4 regions of the Actinomadura sp. 6N118 genome follow, and region 3 is predicted to be linked to each of the others. Evidence: riboswitches for the same ligand, from Rfam matches in the RefSeq annotation. Region 3 holds a riboswitch; each other region holds the start of a gene.
The links. A riboswitch is a leader RNA that binds a small molecule or an ion and turns the genes downstream of it on or off. The one in region 3 is predicted to bind cobalamin.
Positions count from the first base shown of each region.

Region 1: linked by a shared signal. The riboswitch ahead of ACH34W_RS29110 (putative cobaltochelatase) and the one ahead of ACH34W_RS39695 (CbtB domain-containing protein) in region 3 are both predicted to bind cobalamin.
Region 2: linked by a shared signal. The riboswitch ahead of ACH34W_RS26475 (ribonucleoside-diphosphate reductase subunit alpha) and the one ahead of ACH34W_RS39695 (CbtB domain-containing protein) in region 3 are both predicted to bind cobalamin.
Region 4: linked by a shared signal. The riboswitch ahead of ACH34W_RS10235 (ABC transporter substrate-binding protein) and the one ahead of ACH34W_RS39695 (CbtB domain-containing protein) in region 3 are both predicted to bind cobalamin.

Region 1 covers NZ_JBIRAZ010000012.1:36,330-41,749, reverse strand. The annotation lists gene ACH34W_RS29120 (cobyrinate a,c-diamide synthase) at 1-353, opposite strand, end outside; gene cobO (cob(I)yrinic acid a,c-diamide adenosyltransferase) at 350-952, opposite strand; gene ACH34W_RS29110 (putative cobaltochelatase) at 954-3,032, opposite strand; cobalamin riboswitch at 3,112-3,258, opposite strand; gene ACH34W_RS29105 (oxygenase MpaB family protein) at 3,363-4,199, shown strand; gene ACH34W_RS29100 (TetR/AcrR family transcriptional regulator) at 4,209-4,838, shown strand; gene ACH34W_RS29095 (ATP-binding protein) at 4,920-5,390, opposite strand.
Region 2 covers NZ_JBIRAZ010000010.1:227,020-232,439, forward strand. The annotation lists gene ACH34W_RS26470 (ribonucleotide-diphosphate reductase subunit beta) at 1-231, opposite strand, end outside; gene ACH34W_RS26475 (ribonucleoside-diphosphate reductase subunit alpha) at 255-2,534, opposite strand; cobalamin riboswitch at 2,634-2,849, opposite strand; gene ACH34W_RS26480 (MFS transporter) at 2,994-3,632, shown strand; gene ACH34W_RS26485 (YcnI family protein) at 3,707-4,429, shown strand; gene ACH34W_RS26490 (copper resistance protein CopC) at 4,426-5,043, shown strand; gene ACH34W_RS26495 (LysR substrate-binding domain-containing protein) at 5,123-5,420, shown strand, end outside.
Region 3 covers NZ_JBIRAZ010000020.1:9,886-15,305, reverse strand. The annotation lists gene ACH34W_RS39715 (sugar ABC transporter substrate-binding protein) at 1-607, opposite strand, end outside; gene ACH34W_RS39710 (ROK family protein) at 753-1,982, shown strand; gene ACH34W_RS39705 ((2Fe-2S)-binding protein) at 1,982-2,653, shown strand; gene ACH34W_RS39700 (CbtA family protein) at 2,596-3,351, opposite strand; gene ACH34W_RS39695 (CbtB domain-containing protein) at 3,351-3,575, opposite strand; cobalamin riboswitch at 3,605-3,746, opposite strand; gene ACH34W_RS39690 (hypothetical protein) at 3,859-4,215, opposite strand; gene ACH34W_RS39685 (histidine kinase) at 4,370-5,420, shown strand, end outside.
Region 4 covers NZ_JBIRAZ010000003.1:538,454-543,873, reverse strand. The annotation lists gene ACH34W_RS10245 (ABC transporter ATP-binding protein) at 1-729, opposite strand, end outside; gene ACH34W_RS10240 (FecCD family ABC transporter permease) at 726-1,763, opposite strand; gene ACH34W_RS10235 (ABC transporter substrate-binding protein) at 1,760-2,710, opposite strand; cobalamin riboswitch at 2,871-3,012, opposite strand; gene ACH34W_RS10230 (TetR/AcrR family transcriptional regulator) at 3,078-3,755, shown strand; gene ACH34W_RS10225 (VOC family protein) at 3,752-4,132, shown strand; gene ACH34W_RS10220 (LLM class F420-dependent oxidoreductase) at 4,122-5,033, opposite strand; gene ACH34W_RS10215 (ArgE/DapE family deacylase) at 5,099-5,420, opposite strand, start outside.

The DNA.
Region 1 (5,420 bases), on a different contig from region 3:
TGCGCGGTGGAGGCGAAGTCCCCGGCGCCCGAAGCCAGAGGGACCGGAGCCCCGTCGTACATGCCCATGACGCCCTCGATCACGGCCACGTCGGAGCCGTCGGCGCCATGCCGGAAGAGCGGCGCAACGAGATCCTCTGACGTCAGCCAAGGGTCGAGGTTGCGGCCGGGGCGACCTGTGGCCAGCGCGTGATAGCCAGGGTCGATGTAGTCCGGCCCTACCTTGTGCGGCGAGACCCTCAGGCCGCGCGCCGCGAAGGCCGCCATCAGCCCGGTCGCCACGGTCGTCTTGCCGCTCCCCGAGGCGGGCGCGGCGACGACGACACGGGGAACAGCGACACCGGGAACGGTCACCACTCGATGCCCTTCTGGCCCTTCTGGCCGCGGTCCATGGGGTGCTTCACCTTGCCCATCTCCGTCACCAGGTCGGCGAACTCCACCAGCCGCGGATCCGCGTCCCGTCCGGTGATGACGACGTGCTGCGCGCCCGGACGGTCCCGCAGCGTCGCGATGACGTCCTCGACGTCCACCCAGCCCCATTTCATCGGGTACGTGAACTCGTCCAGCACGTAGAAACGGTACGTCTCGGCCGCCAGATCACGCTTGATCTGTTCCCAGCCCTCGCGGGCGTCCGCCTCGTGATCCTCCTCCGAGCCCGGCCGCTGGATCCACGACCAGCCCTCGCCCATCTTGTTCCAGCTCACCGGGCCGCCCTCGCCGGTCTCACCCAGAACGCGCAGCGCCCGCTCCTCGCCGATACGCCACTTGGCGGACTTGACGAACTGGAACACCCCGATGGGCCATCCCTGGTTCCAGGCACGCAGCGCCAGCCCGAACGCGGCGGTCGACTTCCCCTTGCCGGGACCGGTGTGCACGACCACCAGCGGCCGGTTACGGCGCTCGCGGGTTGTCAGCCCGTCCTCCGGCACGTACTCCGGCTTGCCCTGCGGCATCTCACGCAGTCCTTTCCTTGCCCGCCCGCCATCCCCCATCAACCGACGCCGCCCCTCGTGCCGACCGGACGACACCGGCGAGCGAGTCCGCGGCGAGCTCGTCCAGCCGGACTGACTCGGCACCGAGATGACCCGCCAGCCTCTGCGCCAACCCGAGCCGTACCGGCCCCGACTCGCAGTCGACGACGACCGATGCCATGTCGGTCCGCATGCCCGCCAGCAGCCCCGCAACCGCCGCCGGGTCGGGCCCGTGGGTGGCGCGGCCGTCGGTCACGACCACGAGCAGCGGGCGGCGCGCCGGATCGCGCAGCCGCTCGACGCGCAGCACCTCCGCGGCGCGCAGGAGCCCGGCCGCCAAGGGGGTACGGCCGCCGGTCGCGAGCCGCTCCAGCCGCCGCGCGCCGGCCTCGACCGAGGACGTCGGCGGCAGCGCCAGCTCGGCGTCCGTCCCCCGGAACGTGATCAGCCCGACCTTGTCGCGCCGCTGGTAGGCGTCCAGCAACAGGCTCAGCACCGCGCCCTTGACCGCGCGCATCCGCTGCCGCGCCGCCATCGAGCCGCTCGCGTCCACGACGAAGAGCACCAGGTTGCCCTCGCGCCCCTCCCGTACCGCCTCACGCAGGTCGCCGGCGGTGACGACCAGCCCGGGGCCGCTGCGGCCACGCGCGTGCTGGTGCGGCGCGGCGGCGCGCAGGGTCGCGGCGAGGTGCAGGCCGCGCGATCCGGGCTGCGCGCCTGAGACGCGGCCGTACGGGCTCCGTGCCTTGGAACGGCGGCCGGGCGCACCCATGCCTGTCCCGGGAACGGTGAAGAGCCGGGGCTTGTACGCGGCGTCGGCGGGAGCGGGCTCACTCGGGGCCGCAGACGGTGCCGGTGCCTCTGACGGTGCCGGTGACTCCGACGGCGACGGTGCCGGAGCCTGTCCGTTCGGCTGCTGTTGCTCGTGCTCGCTTCCGGACGCCTGCGGCGGGACGGGACCGTCGCCGTCCTGAGGAGGAGGCCCATCGCCGGGCCCTCCTGGATCGTCATCCGGGGGCTCCGGCTCGCCGTGCTCGCCGTGCTCTTCGAGGACATCGTCGAGCTTCTGCCTGTCCAGGCCGGGGGCGTCGAACGGGTCGCGGCGGCGCCGATGCGGCAGGGCGAGACGCGCGGCCGTCCGTACGTCCTCGGAGGTGACCTCTGTCCGGTCGTGCCAGGCGGCCAGCGCGATCGCGGCGCGGGCGGTCACGAGGTCGGCGCGCAGGCCGTCCACCTCGAACGCGGCGCACACGGCGGTGATCTGACGGAGGGCGGCGTCGGTCAGCTCGACCCCCGCGAGCCTGCTCTGCGCGGCAGCGATCCGTCCGGCCAGCGCGGCCTCGGCCTCGGCCCAGCCCGCAGCGAAGCCCGCCGGGTCGTCCTCGAACCGCAACCGGCGCCGGACGACCTCGGCACGCTCATCGGGATCACGCGTGGCCGCCACCTCGACCGTCAGCCCGAACCGGTCGAGCAGTTGCGGCCGCAGCTCGCCCTCCTCCGGGTTCATGGTGCCGACGAGGAGGAACCGCGCCGCGTGCCGTACGGAGACGCCCTCGCGTTCGACGTACGACTCGCCCATCGCGGCGGCGTCGAGGAGCAGGTCGACGAGATGGTCGTGCAGCAGGTTGACCTCGTCGACGTAGAGCACGCCGCGATGCGCCGCTGCGAGGAGGCCGGGTTCGAAGGCCTTCACGCCCTCGGTCAGCGCCCGTTCGATGTCGAGGGAGCCGGTGAGCCGGTCCTCCGACGCGCCGACCGGCAGCTCCACCAGCCGCGCGGGCCTGCGCTCCGCCGGGTCGCCGGCGTGCGGGCCGTCGGGGCACTCCGGATCGGGATCGCCCGGGTCACAGGAGAAGCGGCAGCCCGGCACGACGCCGACCGGCGGCAGCAGCCCGGCCAGAGCGCGCACGATCGTGGACTTCGCGGTGCCCTTCTCGCCGCGCACCAGCACGCCGCCCACACCGGGCGACACCGCGTTGACGAGAAGGGCCAGTTTGAGATCGTCCATGCCGACGACGGCGGAGAACGGGTACCGGGCGCCGGCGTTCCCGCGGCGGCTCATCGGCACATCAGACAGAGCGGCATGCCACATCGTCCTTCCCTCGGGTGTCCACGCCCGTGGCGGTCTCATCCGACGGTCGGAGTCTCCTGGCTCCCGGATCAACATTCCCCCTCAGCCTTCCAGCGTTGCCGCCGTGGCGCGCGGAGAGGGAACTCCCCTGGTCACAGTTGCGGGACAGCCCCGGAATTGGCGCCGATCGAGTCGGCCCAGCCGCACCGGGTTCCTCCGCGTCCGTCGCAGGCAAGGATCGCACACCCTCGGGGACCGCCCAAGTCGCGGTGGGGTGACAGGCCTATTGGCGGTATGCCAATAACGTGCTCTACTGGTGTCATGCGACGAACCGGTGGACTCCCGTTCCGTCCAGGCGACGTCTCCTGGACGGTCATGCGCGAGCCGGTGCTCGGCCTCGGCGCCGCTCCGACCCTCCTCCTGCAGGTGACCCACCCGCTCGTGGCCGCGGGGGTCGAGCAGTACTCCGACTTCGAGAACGACCCGTTCGCCCGGCTGTGGCGGACGGCCGACATCATGCTCAAGCTCTCGTTCGCCGAGCCCGAGGTCTCCGCCCGCCAATCCGTCAAGCTGCGCCGCATGCACGAACGTGTCAGCGGCGTCTCGGACGAGGGTGTCCGCTACCGCGCCCTGGACCCCGACCTCCTGCTCTGGGTCTGGGCGACGCTGGTGCACAACGGGCTCGATCTCTACCAGCGCACGTTCGGACGGCTGCCGTCGGGCGAACGCGAACGCTTCTACCAGGAGCAGAAGCTGATCGCGTACGCGTGCGGGGTACCCGAAGGCCACTGCCCTGTCGTCTACGAAGACTTCCGCGCTTACTTCGACCGGGTCGTCCGGGAGGAACTGCGCCCGACCACCGTCTCGGCCAAGCTGCTCGACACCCGCCGCAGGCTGCCCATGCCCTGGCCGCTCGGCCCCGCGTACCTCCAGCTCAACCTGCTCGCCGCCGGAGCGCTCCTGCCACGCTCGCTGCGGCGTGAGCTGGGCATCCCGTGGAGCCGGTCACGGTCCCTCGCGTTCGCCTCGCTCGTCGAGGCCAACAAGACGGCGTCCAAGGTCGTGCCCGCGTCCGTACGGCACCGCCCCACCGACTATCTCGTGGCCCGGGAACGGCCTCTGCGGCTCTTCGGGCAAGGCCGGCGCCGGGCGGCATAGGCTGCCTGCGTGCCCTCTCCGTCTTCACGCCGTCCCTCCAGGGCGGGCTATCAGCGGCTTCCCAGGGATGAACGGCGCGACCAGATCCTCGGTGTGGCACGCCGGATGTTCACGGAAGTCCCGTACGCCGACGTCTCCACCGCCGCGATCGCACGCGAGGCAGGTGTCCAGCGCGGGCTGATCCACTACTACTTCGGCACGAAACGTGAGCTCTTCCTGGAGGTCGTGCGCGGGCTCACGGTCAGCTACGCCGGGCAGGCCCCGCCTGCCGACCCCACGCTGCCGCTGGAAGAGACGGTCGACCTGTGCGTCCACCTGTTCCTGGACGCAGCCGAGTCCAACGCCGACACCTGGCTCGCCGCTCTCGACGCGGAAGGCTTCGGCCAGGACCCGGAGCTCCGGCGCATCGTCAACAAGACCCGCGACGCCACCGTCGAGCACATGCTCACGTTGCTCCACGTCCCTGAACCGACCGACACCCTGCGCGCCGTCCTCCGCACGTACTCCGGGCTGGCCGAAGTCGCGACCCGGCAGTGGCTCCAGGAGAAGACGCTCAGCCGCGCCCAGGTCCACAAGTTGCTGGCCGGCTCGCTGCTCGTCCTCGTCAGAGAAATCGCACCCGCGGTAGAACGGGCCTGAGCCCGACCCACCGCCAGGCAGCGCCCGCCACAGCCGACACTCAGCCCAGCCAACGCCTAGCTCAGCCGACAACCGGCTGCCTCAGGCGACGCCCGGCTGGGGTGGGGCGTCGTCTGACGAAGTCGTCGGGCCCGACGGGCTCAGGAACGTGGCTGCGGCGGCGGGCACGGGGACCGCGAACCAGACCGCCTTGCCAGGGACCGGAGGACCCAGCCGGGAGAGGGTGTGGAGCACCCCCCAGCGGCCCTCGGACAGCTCACGGACGATGCTGAGGCCGCGGCCGCAGTCGCCGGACGTCCATGAATAGCCGGGCAGGCGCGCGTCGGCATGGCCGTCGAAGACGGCGCAGCGGACCTCGCGCACGGCCGGCGGGGACGCCGTGGTGGGAGCGATCCGGGCACCCGATCGTTCACCCAGATAGAGCCAGAGCTCGTGCGGCCCGTAATCGGCCGCGTGCTGATGCGCGTTGGTCACCAGCTCGCTCACCATCAGCTGGGCGTCACCGACCATGCCCCGGTCGACCCCGAAGGTGGTGAGCGCTTCGGCCAGCACCGACCGCGCGTATCCAGCACATCCAGGGCC
Region 2 (5,420 bases), on a different contig from region 3:
GTTGAGCACGAGGTTGTTGGCCACGATCGAGTCACCGGTCGCGAAGAACGCGACCAGCCGGTTGACGAGATGCAGCTCAGCCGGTGTCAGCCGGGCCAGATCGGCGAGGTCAGTGGCGAGATCGACCTCCTCCACCGTCCAGGTGTTGCGGATCGCGGCCCGATAGCGCTCGTAGAAGTCGGGGTAACGCATGGGCCGCAGCGTCAGGTCCATACCGGGATCGAGCAGCATGCTGTGTTCTCCGGTTCGCCCACTCACTGGCAGGCCTCGCAAGCTTCGGGATTTTCGAGAGAGCACACGACCGCCTCGGTCGCGGAGATGGTGGTCTGCGTGATCCGGGTGGCCGGACGTGAACGCAGGTAGTAGGTGGTCTTGAGGCCCGCACGCCACGCGTAGGCGTACATCGAGGACAGCTTCCCGATGGTCGGCGTCTCCATGAAGAGGTTCAGCGACTGGCTCTGGTCGATGTAGGGGGTACGGGCCGCGGCCAGGTCGATCAGCGCCTTCTGGGGCAGCTCCCACGCGGTGCGGTAGAGCTCGCGGTAGGACGCGGGCAGGTCAACGAGGCCCTGGACGGAGCCGTTGGCCTGCTTGACGGCGTCGCGCACGGCGGGCGTCCACAGACCCAGCTTCTTGAGGTCCGCGACCAGGTAGTTGTTGATCTGCAGGAACTCGCCGGACAGCGTCTCGCGCTTGAAGAGGTTGGAGACCTGCGGTTCGACGCACTCGTAGCAGCCCGCGATGGACGCGATCGTGGCGGTCGGCGCGATCGCGATCAGCAGCGAGTTGCGCAGTCCCGTCTCGGCGATCCGTGCGCGCAGCGCCTCCCATTCGGCCCTGCGGCGCGGTGTCGCATCGGGGAAGTGGTCGACGTGCAGCTGACCACGTGCCGTGCGCGTCCGGTCGTACGCGGGGAGCGGCCCATGCTCGGCGGCCAGGTCGGCGGACGCGCCGTACGCGGCCAGGGCGATCTCCTCAGCGATCGACGTGGACAGCTCGCGCGCCTCGGCCGAGTCGAACGGCAGCCGCAGCTTGAAGAAGACGTCGGCGAGGCCCATCACGCCGAGCCCGACCGGACGCCACTTGCGGTTGGCGCCCGCCGCCTCGTCCGTCGGGTAGAAGCCGCGGTCGATCGTCCGGTCGAGGAAGCGCACGGCGGTACGGACGGTCGCGCGGAGCCGCTCCCAGTCCACGCCGTCAGGCCCGGCGTGTGCGGCCAGATTGATCGAGCCGAGATTGCACACGGCGGTCTCGCCGTCGCTGGTGACCTCGATGATCTCGGTGCAGAGATTGGACAGGTGGACCACATTGCCGGGCTCGGCGGTCTGGTTGCAGGCGCGGTTGGCGGCGTCCTTGAACGTCATCCAGCCGTTCCCGGTCTCGGCGAGCGTCCGGATCATCCGGCCGTAGAGGCGCCGTGCCGGGACCTTCCGTACGAACCGTCCCGCGGCCTCGGCGGCCCGGTAGGCGGTGTCGAACTCCGCGCCCCACAGGTCGGCGAGCTCGGGCACCTCCTTGGGGTCGAACAGCGACCAGTCCGCGTCCGCCTCGACCCGGCGCATGAACTCATCGGGGATCCAGTTGGCGAGGTTGAGGTTGTGGGTGCGGCGGGCCTCCTCGCCGGTGTTGTCGCGCAGCTCCAGGAACTCCTCGACGTCGGCGTGCCACGGCTCCAGATAGACACAGGCCGCGCCCTTGCGCCGGCCGCCCTGGTTGACCGCGGCGACCGACGAGTCGAGCGTGCGCAACCACGGCACGATGCCGTTCGAGTGACCGTTGGTGCCACGGATCAGCGAGCCGCGCGACCGCACCTTCGTCCACGAGATGCCGATGCCGCCCGCGTACTTGCTGAGCCGCGCCACCTGCGCGTACCGCTCGTAGATCGACTCCAGCTCGTCGCGCGGCGAGTCGAGCAGGAAGCAGGACGACAGCTGGGAGCGGCGCGCGCCCGAGTTGAAGAGCGTCGGCGAGCTCGGCAGATAGGACAACGTGCTGAGCAGGCCGTACAGCTCGGCGGCCTCCTCGACGGTGTCGGACAACCCGCAGGCCACGCGCAGAAGGAAGTGCTGCGGCCGCTCCAGCACGCGCCGCGAACGCGGGTGCCGCAGCAGATACCGGTCGTACAGCGTGCGCAACCCGAAGTATTCGAAACGATCGTCCGCGGACTCGTCGATCAGGGCGTTCAACGCCTCGGCGTGCACGGCGACGAACTCGGCGGTCGCGTCGTTCAGCAGGCCCTCGGAGTGGGAGGCCGCCACGGAGCCCGCGAACGACCGCACGCCCTCGTCTGCGGCCTCGTCGGCGATCAGTGTGCTCAACAGCCGCGCCGCCACCTTGGAGTACGCGGGTTCGACGGCCACCAGCGCGGCGGCCTCGCCGATCGCCAGCTCCCGCAACCCAGCGGCGCCGAGGTCGTCACCGGCCCGGATGGCGATCAGAACACGCTGCGGATCGGTGTCGGGCAAGCCCGCACACGCGCGGACCACCTCCGCGTCGATGCCGATACGCGGCGGAGCGATCAGTTCCTGTGTCACGTGCTCTCTTCCCTCGCGAGCTCGCCTCGTCAAGGGCGCACGCGAACAAGAGCACGGCTGACCGCCGCAACCTGTCCAGCGACCCTCCCACGAGGCCATGGACCAACAGTTCATGCAGGCAGGTCTTCGGACTCGCGGGCAACACACCTGATGAGGTGCGGCCTAGTGGCCGTCGCTTCCCGGCCCGTCTCGACGGGCCAGTGCTTGATGACGGCGGTCGTTCCCGCTCACCGCTGCGGGGCAGTCCCGGATTTTCACCGGGTTCCCTCTTACGACGCCCCCGCCGACAGGGTGGCCTGCCGCGAGATCACGGGGACTCGGCGTGATCTCGCCGCAGTCCACCCCCGACGGCGGGGGCGAACCAGCACGGGCAAGACCCTACATCTTGGTCGTGACCAAAGCCGACACCCAACATGTTGGGCGTGTCACAGGACGCCGCACCCTGAACCCGGAGGGGGCATGGAGATCACCGGGGAGAGATGGCACGATGGGCCCGCAATGTCGCCACGCCCGTTCTTCCGCCTCGGCAGGGCGGTGGTCTTCACCACCGTCTGCCTGACGCTGGCCACGATCGGGCACTCCCTGACGTCTCCGGCCGAGGTGCCGGCCTGGGCGATCATCGTGGGGTTCGCCGGGTTGCTGGTGGTGGCGGGCGCGCTCGCCGGGCACGAGCGTTCGCTGGCGACCATCACGGGGGGCCTGCTGGGCGGGCAGTTCGTGCTGCACAGCCTGTTCGCGAACGCGTCGGCGCCGGTCGAGCACCACGTCCAGACGGGCATGGCCGCGTCCGAACCGGCACACGGCTCCGGGCTGGGCATGACGCTGGCGCACGTGGTCGCCGCCGTGATCTCGGCCTGGTGGCTGCGGCGCGGTGAACGGACCGCGTGGGCGCTGACCCGGCGGATCGCGGCGCAGGTCGGACGGCCCGTCCGCGATCTGTTCGCCGTTCTCCTCGCCGCCGCTGAACCCGTGGCGCCACCCGTGCGTACCCCTGTGCGACGGGCGCCGGTCCCCATCGGCCCTACCGGTCGCGTGCTGCGGCACGAGGTCGTACGCCGCGGTCCACCGCACCGTTCGAGGGCGCTCGCGCACAGCTGAGCGCCGTACGTCACCGGACGCCGCCCCCGGCACTCCGGCTTCTCCTCGTACCCGCTCGAACGGAGCTCTTCCGCATGTCCATATCGCTGCACGCCCGCAAGGGCGCCGCCGTCACCGGCCTCGCCCTCGTCTCGGTCCTCGGTCTTGCCACCGCCGCGTCCGCCCACGTCACGGTCAACCCCCGCGAGGCCGAGCAGGGCGGATACGTCAAGGTCGCCTTCCGCGTACCGAACGAACGGGACAACGCGGGCACGACCAAGGTCCAGGTCGATCTCCCCATGGACCACCCGCTCTCGTCCGTGTCGGTCCGGCCGACCCCGGGCTGGAAGGTCAAGGTCGAGAAGTCCAAGCTCAAGACCCCGATCAAGGCCCACGGCGGCGAGCTCACCGAGGCCGTCTCCCGTATCACCTGGTCCGGCGGCAAGATCGAGCCCGGCCAGTTCCAGGAGTTCGACGTGTCGATGGGCCAGATGCCCACCGACACCGACCGGCTGATCTTCAAGGCCGAGCAGACCTACTCCGGCGGCGAGGTCGTGAAGTGGGACCAGGTGCCCCAGGCCGGCCAGGAGGAGCCGGAGCACCCGGCCCCGATCCTCAAGCTGACACCCAAGGGAGCCGCGGCCACAGGCGCCGGGGCCTCCGGCGCGCCGACGGTCAAGACGGTGGCGGCCGCCACCTCGTCCGCGAAGGCCGACGACGGCACGGCCCGACTGCTCGGCGGCCTGGGCCTGGCCACCGGGCTCATCGGCATCGCGATCGGCGGGTACGGCATCTCGCGTGCAAGGAGCCAGTCATGACGTTCCCGATCCGTACAGCCCCGACCCGTACCGCCCTGGCCCGTACGGCCTCGATCCGTACCGCCCTGGCCCGTACCGCCGCGGCGGCCGGTGCCGTCAGCGCCGTGCTGGCCCTGACCGCCGCACCCGCCTCCGCCCACACCGCGCTGCGGGACTCCGACCCGAAGGCGAAGTCCACGGTCGAGTCGCCTGCCCAGATCACGCTGACCTACAACCAGCCGGTCACGATCCCACGGGTGATCCTCAGCGACGACAAGGGCAAGCAGCACACTTCGGAAACGCCCAAGGCGGTCGACAACAAGGTCACGCAGCCGGTCGCCGGGACGCTGCCCAACGGCGACTACACCGTGGGCTGGCGGGTCGTCTCGGTCGACGGCCACCCGGTCAGCGGCAGCTTCACGTTCACCGTGAAGGGCTCGTCCGCGCCGACCGGGATCACCAAGACCCAGGCCGCCGGTCCGGCGCCGACGATCACGTTGAATCAGACCACCGCGCCGGCCGCGGCGGAGGACTCCGGCGGCTCCTCCGGCTGGTTGTGGATCGGCCTGATCGCCCTGGTCGTCGCGGCCGCCGCGGGAACCGGAGCCCTGCTCAAACGCCGCCGCACCGGCTGAGCGGAACGTATGGAGATCACCTCGATACGGCGAGTGATCTCCGTTGGAGGTATGCCAAAGCCCTCCTTATGATTCGAGAATGCTCGAATCGCGGCACATCCGTACGTTCCAGGAAGTGGTCCGGGAGGGGTCGTACTCGGGCGCCGCACGCGCGCTCGGGTACACCCAGCCCGCAATCACCCAGCAAATGAAGGCGCTGGAACGGGCGGTGGGGATGCCGCTGTTCGTCCGGGCCGGCCGCGGGCTCCAGCTGACCGAGGCGGGCACGGTCCTGGCAAGGCATGCCGATGTCATCGTCGGCGACCTCACGGCGGCGCAACAGCAGTTGCGCTCGCTGGCGCGGCTGGAGGCCGGCCTGGTCCGGATCTGCGCGTTTC
Region 3 (5,420 bases):
ACTCGCGCCCGATCTGCACCTTGCCGTCCAGGATCTGGTGCGCGCCCTTCTTGTAGTCGGCCGAACTCGGATCGGTGGGCGCCCCGTTCAGCATGACGATCTTGCCCTTGCCCAGTGTGCCGCGCGCCGTCAGCGCGTCCAGCAGCGCCTGGCCCTGCATCTGGCCGACGCGCACGTTGTCGAACGAGACGAAGTACGAATACTCGACGTTGGTGATGAGCCGGTCATAGGCGATGACCGGGATCCGGCGTTGCCGTGCCTGGTTGACCAGCGGTGCGGCCGCCTTGGCGTCGACCGCGTCCAGCACGATGACGTCGGCGCCCTGCGTGATGGCTCCCTCGACCTGTGACTGCTGCTTGGTCGCGTCCTGGTCGGCGTTGCCGTAGATGATCTTGCAGTCGGGGCAGAGCTGCTTCACCCGTCCCTCGAACAGCGGCCGGTCGAACGCCTCGTACCGCGTCGTCTTGGACTCCGGCAGGAACAGCGCGATGGTCGCCGCCCCGCCCTTACCGCTGCCCTTGTCGCCATCGCCGTCCTTGCCGTCAGAGCCACAGCCGGCCACCACCACCGCCGCGGCCAGCGGGATCACGCACCACCATCGACGCATCGACCTGCACCTTCCTTCCATCTCACGGGGTGGGTAAGGTGAAAGTAAGGGAGGCTTCCTAACAAAACAAGCCCCCAACGCGCAGAAGCGTTGATCGCCATGTCGTGGTATGCCACTGTCGGGACGTCGAAACAGGGGGAGACGCGTGACGATCGGGACCGGGCCCGGCAACGGCAAGCCCATCGCGAGCACCACCAGCGTGCTCCGGGTGATGAACGAGCGCGCCGTCTACGAGCGGATCCGCAGCGAAGGCCCGATCTCCAGGCCCGAGGTGGCCCGGCTGACCGGCCTGTCCAAACCCACGGTCTCGCTGGCGCTGGCCGATCTCGAACGGACCGGCCTGGTGCGGACCGTGGGCCACCGCACCGGCAACGCGGGCCGCGCGGCGATGTTGTACGAGATCGATCCCGGCGCCGGCCGGGTCATCGGCATCGACGTCGGCCGGGAGTGGGTGCGGGCCGCGCTGTCCGGCCTGGACGGCGAGCCGATCGTCCGGCGCGACGTCCGCTCCCAGGCGCGGAACGGGGACACGCTGATCGAGCAGCTGGCCGGCCTGGTGACCGAGCTCTCCGCCGAGGCGGGGATCGCGCCCGCCGACGTCACCTACATCGTGCTCGGTACCCCCGGCGTGCACGACGTCGAGAACGAGAGGCTGCGGCTGGCGCCCAACCTGCCCGGCTGGGACCGGCCTGGCACGACCGGGCGGCTGGCCGAGCGGCTGCCCGCCCCGTTCCTCATCGAGAACGACATCGCCCTCGCCGCCCTCGGGGAGCAGGCCCACGGCCTCGGCGAGGGCATCTCCGACTTCGCGTTCCTGTCGGTCGGCACCGGCATAGGGATGGGCATCGTCCTGGAGGGCAAGCTGTTCCGCGGGTCCCGGGGCGCAGCGGGCGAGGTGGCGTTCCTGCCGTTCGGTGAGAGCGATCCCCTTACCCACACGCCGGGTGCGCGGCGGCACGGCATGCTCGAGAGCGTGCTGTCAGCCGCCGGGCTCGTCGCCACCGCACGCAGGCTCGGCATGCCCGGGCGCCCGACGGTCAAGAAGGTGTACGACGCGGCGCGGGCGGGCGACCCGATCGCGCTGGAGGCGGTGCGCTACGAGGCGGGCAACATCGCCCGGGCGCTGGCCAGCGTCATCGCGCTGCTCGACCCCGAGCTGGTGATCATCGGGGGCGGGCTGGGCCAGCACGGGGTGGATGTGCTCCTGGACGCCGTACGCGAGCGGCTGACCGACATGACCCCGCTCGATCCGCCGCCGATCGAGCCGTCGGTGCTGGCCGAGGAGGCCACCGTGCTCGGCGCGCTCGCCACCGGGCTGTCCACCGCCATCGACATCGTCTTCAACCGCGCCGTCGGCGAACCGGCGGTCGGCTGATGACGGACGTGATCGCGGCGATCCGTGCGGCCGCGGAACTGGGCCCGTACTTCGAGATCGTCACCGACCCGGCCGAGGAGGCCGACCCGACTTGGCGCCCGCTGCCCGAGAAGGATCCGGACCGCCTGCTCGGGCTCATCGACGCGTACGCCCAGCGGCTCGGCACGGACGAGCGCCGCGTGGCGGCCTCGATCCTCTTCCAGGGCCTGGCATCCCGCCTCTGGTCGCCCGTGGTGGCCGCCGCGGCGCTGGGCGCCGTACCCGACCTGTCGAGTCTCCACTGGCGATGGGCCCCAGGGGCGCCGATCGCGCTCTGGCTGGCCCAACCCTCGGGGTGGCCCCGGTCGGCGGACCGCCTCTACGAGACGGTCGTGACCGGCCAGCTCCAGCCGTTGCGCGAGACGATGCTCCAGGTCGTACGCCTGGCCGACGGGCTTCTCTGGGGGAACGCGGCGTCGGCCCTGGCCGGAACGCTCCGCGCTGGAACGCTCCGGCCGGACCTGGCCGCGCCGCTGAACACCCTCGTCCGGGATCTGTTCTCCCGTGACCCGCTCACCGGCACGGGCTCGTTCGAACAGGGCCGGGGCTTCGTGCGACGCAGCTGCTGCCTCTACTACCGCGTCCCGCCCGGCGGCGAGATGTGCGGTGACTGCGTGCTCCTGACTCGTTGAAAGGCGCGCTCGGTGAGGGCCCCGAAGAGCAGGCCCAACGTCGCCCACAGCACCACCTGGATCCCCAGCGAGGCGATCCGGAAGTCCCACAACACGGTGGCCGGGAAACCGTCGGCGACCGCGTCCGGCTTGGGTGTGAGCCGGTAGACGACCCCGACCACGACGGCGAAGCCCACGGTGGCCGCGATCGTCGCGTTCCAGATCCCGAGCCTCGGCAGCAGCCGGCGCTGGACGATCACCGCGGCGGCGGTTGCCAGCACGCCGAGCGCCACCACGCCGAAGTAGAGCGCCGTCCGGCCGCCGATCGTGTCCGGATTGCCGACCGCCGGGGGTGTGGGCGGGTACTTCAGGAACGGCACGACCACGACGGCCACGAAGCCGCCGAGGGCGACCAGCGCCGCCGTCGCGCGGGCGCCGAGAGCACCGATCCTGCCGTACGCGAACGCGAACGCGATGGCGAAGAGCCCGCCGACAGCCACGCCGTAGACCACCATCGCCGTGATCAGGCCGGTGGTCTTCTGGACGGTGCGGCTGACCACCTCGGCCTCGCCGCCGTGGTGGTGCGCGGCGGCCTGCGCCTCCTCGAACGAGATGGCGTGCCCCACCTGCGGTTCACCGTAGATCCAGGCGATCACGAGCGCGAGCGCCGCCGCGGCGAGCCCGGCGAGCATGCCGCGGATGAGAAGAGAGCGCATCATCAGTGGCAGGGGAACCCGAGAAGGTGCCGGCCGTCGTGCGTGAACTCGTGCACCCAGGTGCCGCTGAACAGCGAGGTGGCGCCCTGTTCGGCACCGATGAAGTAGATGAGGACGAGGCCCAGCACGGCGGCGAAGACCGCCCACGGCAGGATCTCGCGGACGGGGACGCGCAGCGGAACGGGCGGCGTCTGGACTTGCGTCGCAGGTACGGCTGACTGGGCCATGGGGTCTCCTCACGGGGTGCACTCGCCCCGGTGACGGGAGGACGGCAGGTCAGTTCCTGACTTCCGGGACCCCGGAGGGCCTATCGGACACAGTGGCGGGACCGTCCTGGAATCGCACCAGGTTCCTGCGCACTGCCGCCTCGCTTGTGAACTTGTCCTGGAGAGCGTCTCCTTCGCCAAGGTGCACGTCAAGTGGGCAAAGGGTGACAAAGACGGAGCGCCGCCTTCACCGCGCCCCCGTACGGCCGGTGAAGACGGAGCTCCCATCTGATGGCGCGTATCGTCACGCGGCGGCCGAACTGGCCGGCGCCCGGCGCAGACCGGGAACGATCAAGGCCAGCGTGACGAACGTCAGGACCAGCCCCACGACGATGACGCCCTTCACCGCCCCCGTGGTGTCGTCGACCAGGAGGCCCGGCACGGCGCCCAGGCCGGAGAGGGCTCGGGTGACCACGACGGCCCACAGACCGGCGCGGCCACCTCGCCAGGCGTGCACCACGCCGGCGAGGGTGACGACGCCGAGGATGGTGGTGATCACGACGACCTCGGGGGGAGGCCCGTCGAGCGCGCCGGTGGCGAGGTCGCCGATCCCGAGCAGGGCGGCGAGCACAAGGCCGATGGTGAACGCGGTGGACTTCATGGGAGATCCCTTCCGTACTGAGGTGGCCTCAGCGTGCGGCCCCCGGACACCCGGACGGCAGGGGGCACGGTGCCGCGCGGCCAGGAGGTGATCCCGGGCGGTCTGGGGCCGTACACCCAGGACAGGGAGGGGTGACCGGCCGCATCATGAGCGCATGGACGCCACCTGGCGCGCCGCGCGCACCGCCCCCACCCGCCCGCTCGCAGTCGGCTTGTTCGTCCTCGCCGCCGCCGGTGTGATCGCCGCGATCGCCGTCAGCGCGGGAAGCGGCCGGGGCTACACGCACGCCCTGGACACCTTCGTCGTGTCGAATTCCGCGATCGGGCTGTCGTTCGCGTTGTGCGGTCTCCTGATCGCCTGGCACCGGCCGCGCAACCCCCTCGGCTGGCTGCTCCTGGCGGACGGAATCGGGCATGCCGTCACGGCCGGGCTGGCCCCGGTGGCCGAGCACGGCGTGGAGGCGGGCTGGCCGGAGTGGCTCGTGCGCACGCTGCTGACCGTCGCCATGTACGCGTGGCCGTGGTCGATCGGGCTGTGCCTGCCCCTGATCCTCCAGCTCTTTCCGGACGGCCGCCCGGCAGGCCCGGTGTTCCGGCGGCTGATGTGGGCCACGGTCGCGACCGCTCCGCTGTTCGTCGTCTCGATGGGTTCTGATCCGGAGGGGCTCGTTCCCGGTCACCCCGGCTACCTGACGCTCGCCGCCCACGACGACCTGGTGCCGCTCTGGACGGTGGCGGAGCTGACCGAGCTCGCCGCGATGCTCACCGGGCTGGTCTCGCTGGCGGTCCGCTACCGGCGCGGTGACGAGACCCTGCGCCGCCAGCTGCTCTGGCTGACGCAGGCGGTGCTGCTGGTCGTCATCGTCCTGGTGCCGTGGGGGGTGTTCCAGGCCGCGCCGATCTACGTGTTGCTGGCGATCCCGCTCGTCCCGGCCGCCATGACGGTGGCGATCATCCGGCACCGGCTGCTGGACATCCGGCTCGTCGTCTCGCGGACCGTCTTGTACGTGCTGCTGACCGCCGGCGTGCTCGCCGCGTACGTCGGGCTGGTCGCGATGTTCGACACGGTGATGCGCCGCGAGGTGGGACTCGGCAGCTCGGCCCTCGCCACCGTGGCGATCGCCGTGGGGTTCAATCCTGTGCGTGTACGGCTCCAGCGGGCCGTGGACCGGGTGCTGTACGGAGACCGTGCCGATCCCGTCCGGG
Region 4 (5,420 bases), on a different contig from region 3:
AGGGGAGACGCGCACGCGCGCGTCGAAATGCTCTGAGATCGCCGTCGCCGTCAGCACCTCCGAGGGTGGACCGGCCGCCGCCACCTGACCCGCCGACAGCAGGATGAGGCGATCCGCGTACTGCCCGGCCAGCGTCAGGTCGTGGATCGTCGTCACCACCGTCAGCTCGTCGGCCAGCCGGAGCTGGTCGATCAGTTCCATGACCTGCTGCTGGTGGCCGATGTCGAGCGCCGTGGTCGGCTCGTCGAGCAGCAACACCGAGGTCTGCTGCGCGAGCGCGCGGGCGAGCACCACCCGCTGGCGCTCGCCACCGGACAGATGGTCGAGGGGACGCGCGGCCAGCCCGGTCAGGTCCAGGCGTTCGAGCACCTCGGACGCGACCGCCCGGTCATGCGTGCTCTCGCGGCCCAGGTGCGGGATGTAGGGGGAGCGGCCGAGCAGCGTGTAGTCGAAGACCGTCATGCCGACCGGCAGGTTGGGGATCTGCGGCGCGTACGCGACGACTCGCGCGCGCTGGCGCGGCTTGAGCGTGCGCAGGTCGGTGCCCGCCACCTCGACCTCGCCGCGTCCGGGCCGCAGGCCGAGGATCGCGCGGAGCAACGTGGACTTGCCCGCGCCGTTCGGCCCGATGACGGCCGTCCACGACCCGCCGGGCACCTCCAGCGAGACGCCCTTGAGCACCGGACGGCCGTCCAGTTCCACGTTCAGGTCCCGTACCGCGATCGTCATGTGTCCACCTGCCTGCGGGTTGCGCGCAGGATGACCACGAAGAACGGCGCGCCCACGAACGCCGTCACCACGCCCAAGGGAAGCTCCCCGGGGGCGACGACCGTACGGGCGACGAGGTCGGCCAGCTCCAGGAACGCGGCGCCGAGCAGCAGCGAGAGCGGGAGCACCACGCGGTACGAGCCGCCCGCGAGCCGCCGCACGGCGTGCGGGACCACGATCCCGACGAACCCGATCAGGCCGCTGACCGCCACCGCGCACGCCGTGGCCAGCGACGCCGCGATGAGCACGATCAGCCGCACGCGCGCGGCCGACACACCCAGCGAGTTGGCCTCCTCCTCGCCGACGCTGAGCACGTCCAGCAGCCGCCCGTGCAGGAGCAGCACGACCGTCGAGACGAGCGCGTACGGGGCGATCATGGCGAGCGTGGGCCAGTCGGCCAGGCCCAGCCCGCCCAGGATCCACGAGAAGATCCGCTGCAGCTCCTCCGCGTTCGCCTGCTGCAGGAACGTCTGCACGGCGGCGAGGAAGTTCGACACCGCCACCCCGGCGAGCACGAGCGTGGCGGCGCCCGGCCCGTTCCCCCGGCCCGCCGTGCTCCCGAGCGCGTACGCCAGGAACACCCCGGAGATCGCGCCGACGAAGGCCGCGAGCGGGATCGCGAACGCCGGGTCGCCCGGGACCACCACGATCACCAGCGTGGCGCCGACCCCGGCCCCCGCGGCGGCGCCGAGCAGGTACGGGTCGGCGAGCGGGTTGCGGAAGACCCCCTGGTAACCGGCACCCGCGATGGCCAGCAGCCCGCCCACCATCGCGCCCAGCAACACCCGGGGCAGCCGCAACTCGAACAGCACGTTCCGCTCGACGGTGCTCAGTCCCGAGTCGGCGTCGACGAACGGCACCCGGTCGAGCAGCGCCTTCACGACGCCGGTCACCGGAAGGTCGGCCGCGCCCACCAAGAGGGCGGCGAGCATCGTCGCCGCCAGCACCGCGACGGCGCCGCCGAACTGAAGAGGCCGCAGCCGAGCCGGTGTCACGCGCCGGCGGACGCCTTCTGCACCGCGGCCCCGATGACCTTGACGAACTCGGGCAGGCGCGGGCCCCAGCGGGAGGCGATGTCGTCGTCGAGGGGGATCACGCTCTTGTCCTTGACGGCGGTGAGGTCCTGCCAGCCGCTCCGCTTGGCGACGGCTGCCTCGTTCTGCCCGCAGCACTTGGTGTCGGCCAGGAAGATGAGGTCAGGGTTGCTCTTGAGCAGGTATTCGCGGGACAGCTGCGGGTAGCCGCCGGCCGCCTTCTCGGCCTTATCGGCGACGTTGCTCAGCCCGAACAGCCCGTACACCTGGCCGATGAACGTCTTGGACGTCACGGTGTGGAGCTGGTTGTCGAGCTCGTGGTAGTAGCTGAGCTGCTTCCCGGCAGGCTTGCCTGCGGCGCCGGGCTTGGCCGCCGCGACGGCCTGCTGGATGCTCGTGCGCATGCCGTCGGTGAGCTTCTTGGCGTCGGCTGCGCGGCCGGTGGCCTGGCCCAGGTCGGTGATCTCGTCGTACGCCTCGTCCAGCTTGGTCGGCGCGGGCTCCAGCAGGACGGGGATCTTGACCTTGGTCAGCGCCTTCACGATGCCGTCCAGGTCGTCCGACAGCACCACCAGATCGGGCTTGTACCCGATGATCGCCTCGGCGTTGGGCTTGAAGCCCGAGAGCTTGGTCTTGGGCACCCCGGCCGGGAAGGTGGAGTACTCGTCGGCCGCGACGACCTGTTTGCCCGCGCCGATGGCGAAGAGCGTCTCGGTGTGGGTCGGGGACAGCGACACGATCCGCTTGGGCGTCGCGGGGATCGTGACCGCGCCGTTGGCAGCCTGGACGGTGACCGGTTTGCCCGCGGCGCCGGAGGCCTTGTCGCCGCCGGACTCGGTCGTGTCGCCGCACGCGGCGGCGGACAACGCCATCACACCGACCAGAACGGCGGCGCGCAGGGAACGCACGTGCCTCAGCGCGAGCCTCGGCGCAGGCCTCAGAGCGGGCCTCAGCGCGGGCCTCAGCGCGGGTTTCACTGCGGGTCTCGGTGCGGGTCGCAAGGGGGCCTCCAAGGCTGGCCGGAAGGCGTGACCCGTGGGAGACGGATCGCCCCTTCCGCGAGGGTCGAGTGTCATCGGCGCGTGCGGAGGCGACCTGGCTCGGCCGTTCGGGAGGGAATCCTCGAAGGGCATCACAGTTGCGGGACAGCGCCGGGATCACACCGGACTTCGCTCCATGACGCGCGTGAACCGCAACGTTAGCAGCAGCCGCCGGAGCCCCTCGTCACGGCCTCGAGCTTGACGGAGTGAGTACTCACTCCGTAGCCTCCCCGGCATGGTGGAACGACCGACCCGCCGCCGCGCGCCCGGCATGAGCCCCGAGCAACGCCGCGAGATGATCATCCGGACCGCGCTGCCGCTGGTCGCCGAGCACGGCACCGCCGTGACCACCGGCCAGATCGCGCGCGCCGCCGGCATCGGCGAGGCGACGATCTTCCGCGTGTTCGCCGACAAGGACGCACTGCTGGACGCCTGCGTCGCCGAGGCCCTGCGCGCCGACCACGTTCTGGCGGAGCTCGCCGACATCTCCCTCGACCAGCCCCTGCCCGCACGGCTCCGCGAGGCCGCCGCCGCGATGGAGGCCTACATCGAACGTCTGGGCCTGGTCATCGGCGCCCTGCACGCCACCGGCCGCCACGACCGAGGCCGCCACGACCGAGGCCGTCACGCCGGCGGCGGAGCGGAGGGCCCCGGGGGGTCTGGGGAGTCGGCACCCCAGAGCGACACGGCCGCCCTCGATCGCGACTCGGCCATGAGGTCGACCGTGGAGGCGCTGACGGAGCTGTTCGAGCCAGAACGCGACGTGCTGCGGCTGCCTCCGGAGCAGATCGCGGCCATGTTCATGGGCCTGGTCTTCGGCCGTGCCCGTCCGCCCGCACAACCCGTCCCGTCCCTGGAGGAGACGCTCCAGGTGTTCCTGTACGGGGCGCTCGCCGAAGGAGAACGAGCATGACGATCAGCCTCAACCACACCATCGTCCCGGCCGCCGACAACGAGGAGGCCGCCCGCTTCTTCGCCGCCGTCATGGGCCTGGAGTTCACGGGCCCCCACCCGTACGCCCCGCACTTCGTCCCCATCAAGGTGAACGACGGGCTCACGCTCGACTTCGTGTCCGCGCCGGACGAGCCGGGCCACCATCTGGCGTTCGATGTCGACCCGGCCACGTTCGACGCCGTCCTGGCACGCCTCCGCGAACGGGGCGCGCCCTTCGGCGACCATCCGGCTCATCCTGACAACGGCCGTGTCGACGGGAACCACCCCTTGGGCGCCAAGGGGATCTACTTCGCCGACATGACCGGCAACCTCTACGAGGTCATCGCTACCGATTGAGCGACTTGAGGAAGTCACGGGTGCGGGCGGCCTCGTCGCGCGGCAGGAACTCGCCCGCCACGAAGTCGGTGACACCGGCCTTGGCGAGCTCGTCGAGCTTGGCGCCGACCGTGTCCTCGTCGCCCACGATGGCCAGGTCGGCCGGGCCGTCCGCGCCCTCCCGGTCCATCATCGCCCGGTAGGACGGCAGCGTCCCGTACACCTCGAACGCCTTGGCCGCCCGCTCCTTCGCCGCCGCGACGTCGCCCGTGACGCCCACCGGCAGCACGCACACGATCCGCGGCGCCGGGCGTCCCGCGGCCTGCGCCGCCGCCGTGATCGTCGGTGCGATGTGCTCGCGCACGGTCGTCGGCCCCGTCATCCACAGGATGGTGCCGTCGGCCCGTTCGGCGGCGAGCCCCAGCATCTTGGGCCCGAGCGCGGCCAGCAGGACGGGCACCCGGCCCTCGTTCGGCACCGACAGCGCGACCTGCGCCTGGACCGTCTCGCCGCTGAACGAGGCCGGCTGCCCGTCCAGCAGCGGCAGCAGCACCGACAGGTACTCGTCCATGTGCCGCAAGGGCCGCCCGAAGTCGTAGCCGAACATGTCCTCGATGACGACCTTGTGCGAGAGCCCGATGCCGAGCGTCAGCCGCCCCGACCCCAGCGCGAGCGCGGTCGTGCGGGACTGCTGCGCGAGCGTCGCCGGGTGGCGCGGGTAGGTCGGTACCACGGCGGTGCCGAGCTCGATCCCGGGTACCTGGCTGCCGGCGACGGCCAGCGCCGTGAGTGCGTCCAGGCCGAAGATGTTCGACAACCATGCGGAGGTGAACCCGTCGTCGGCCGCCCGCCGCACGTCGTCGGTCAGCTTGACCAGCGCCTCCGGGCCGGAACGTTCTCGCAACGACACGCCGATACGCACAAGGACCTCCTCGGTTGCACGAATGAACTATCCGATCCTGTCACACGCCGCATCGACGCCGTCGCTCAGGAGGTCCCGCAGTGGTCGACGGCGAGCAGGGCCAGCGTCTGTGCGGCGGTGGCCACCTCGTCGATCGACACGCATTCGTCCGGAGCGTGCATGCGGTCGATGTCGCCCGGGCCGTACTGCACGGTCGGGATACCGCCGAGCCCGGTGAGGAGGCGCAGATCGCTGCCGTAAGGGGCACCCCACGACGCGGGCGCCGCGCCCGTCACCGCGATGTGCGCCTCGGTGAGGCGGCTGAGCAACCCGCCGTCCTCCTCGGGCAGGCGGCCCGAGGCGAAGCTGCCTCCCCACCACTCGACCTGCACCGGATGTTGCGACAAC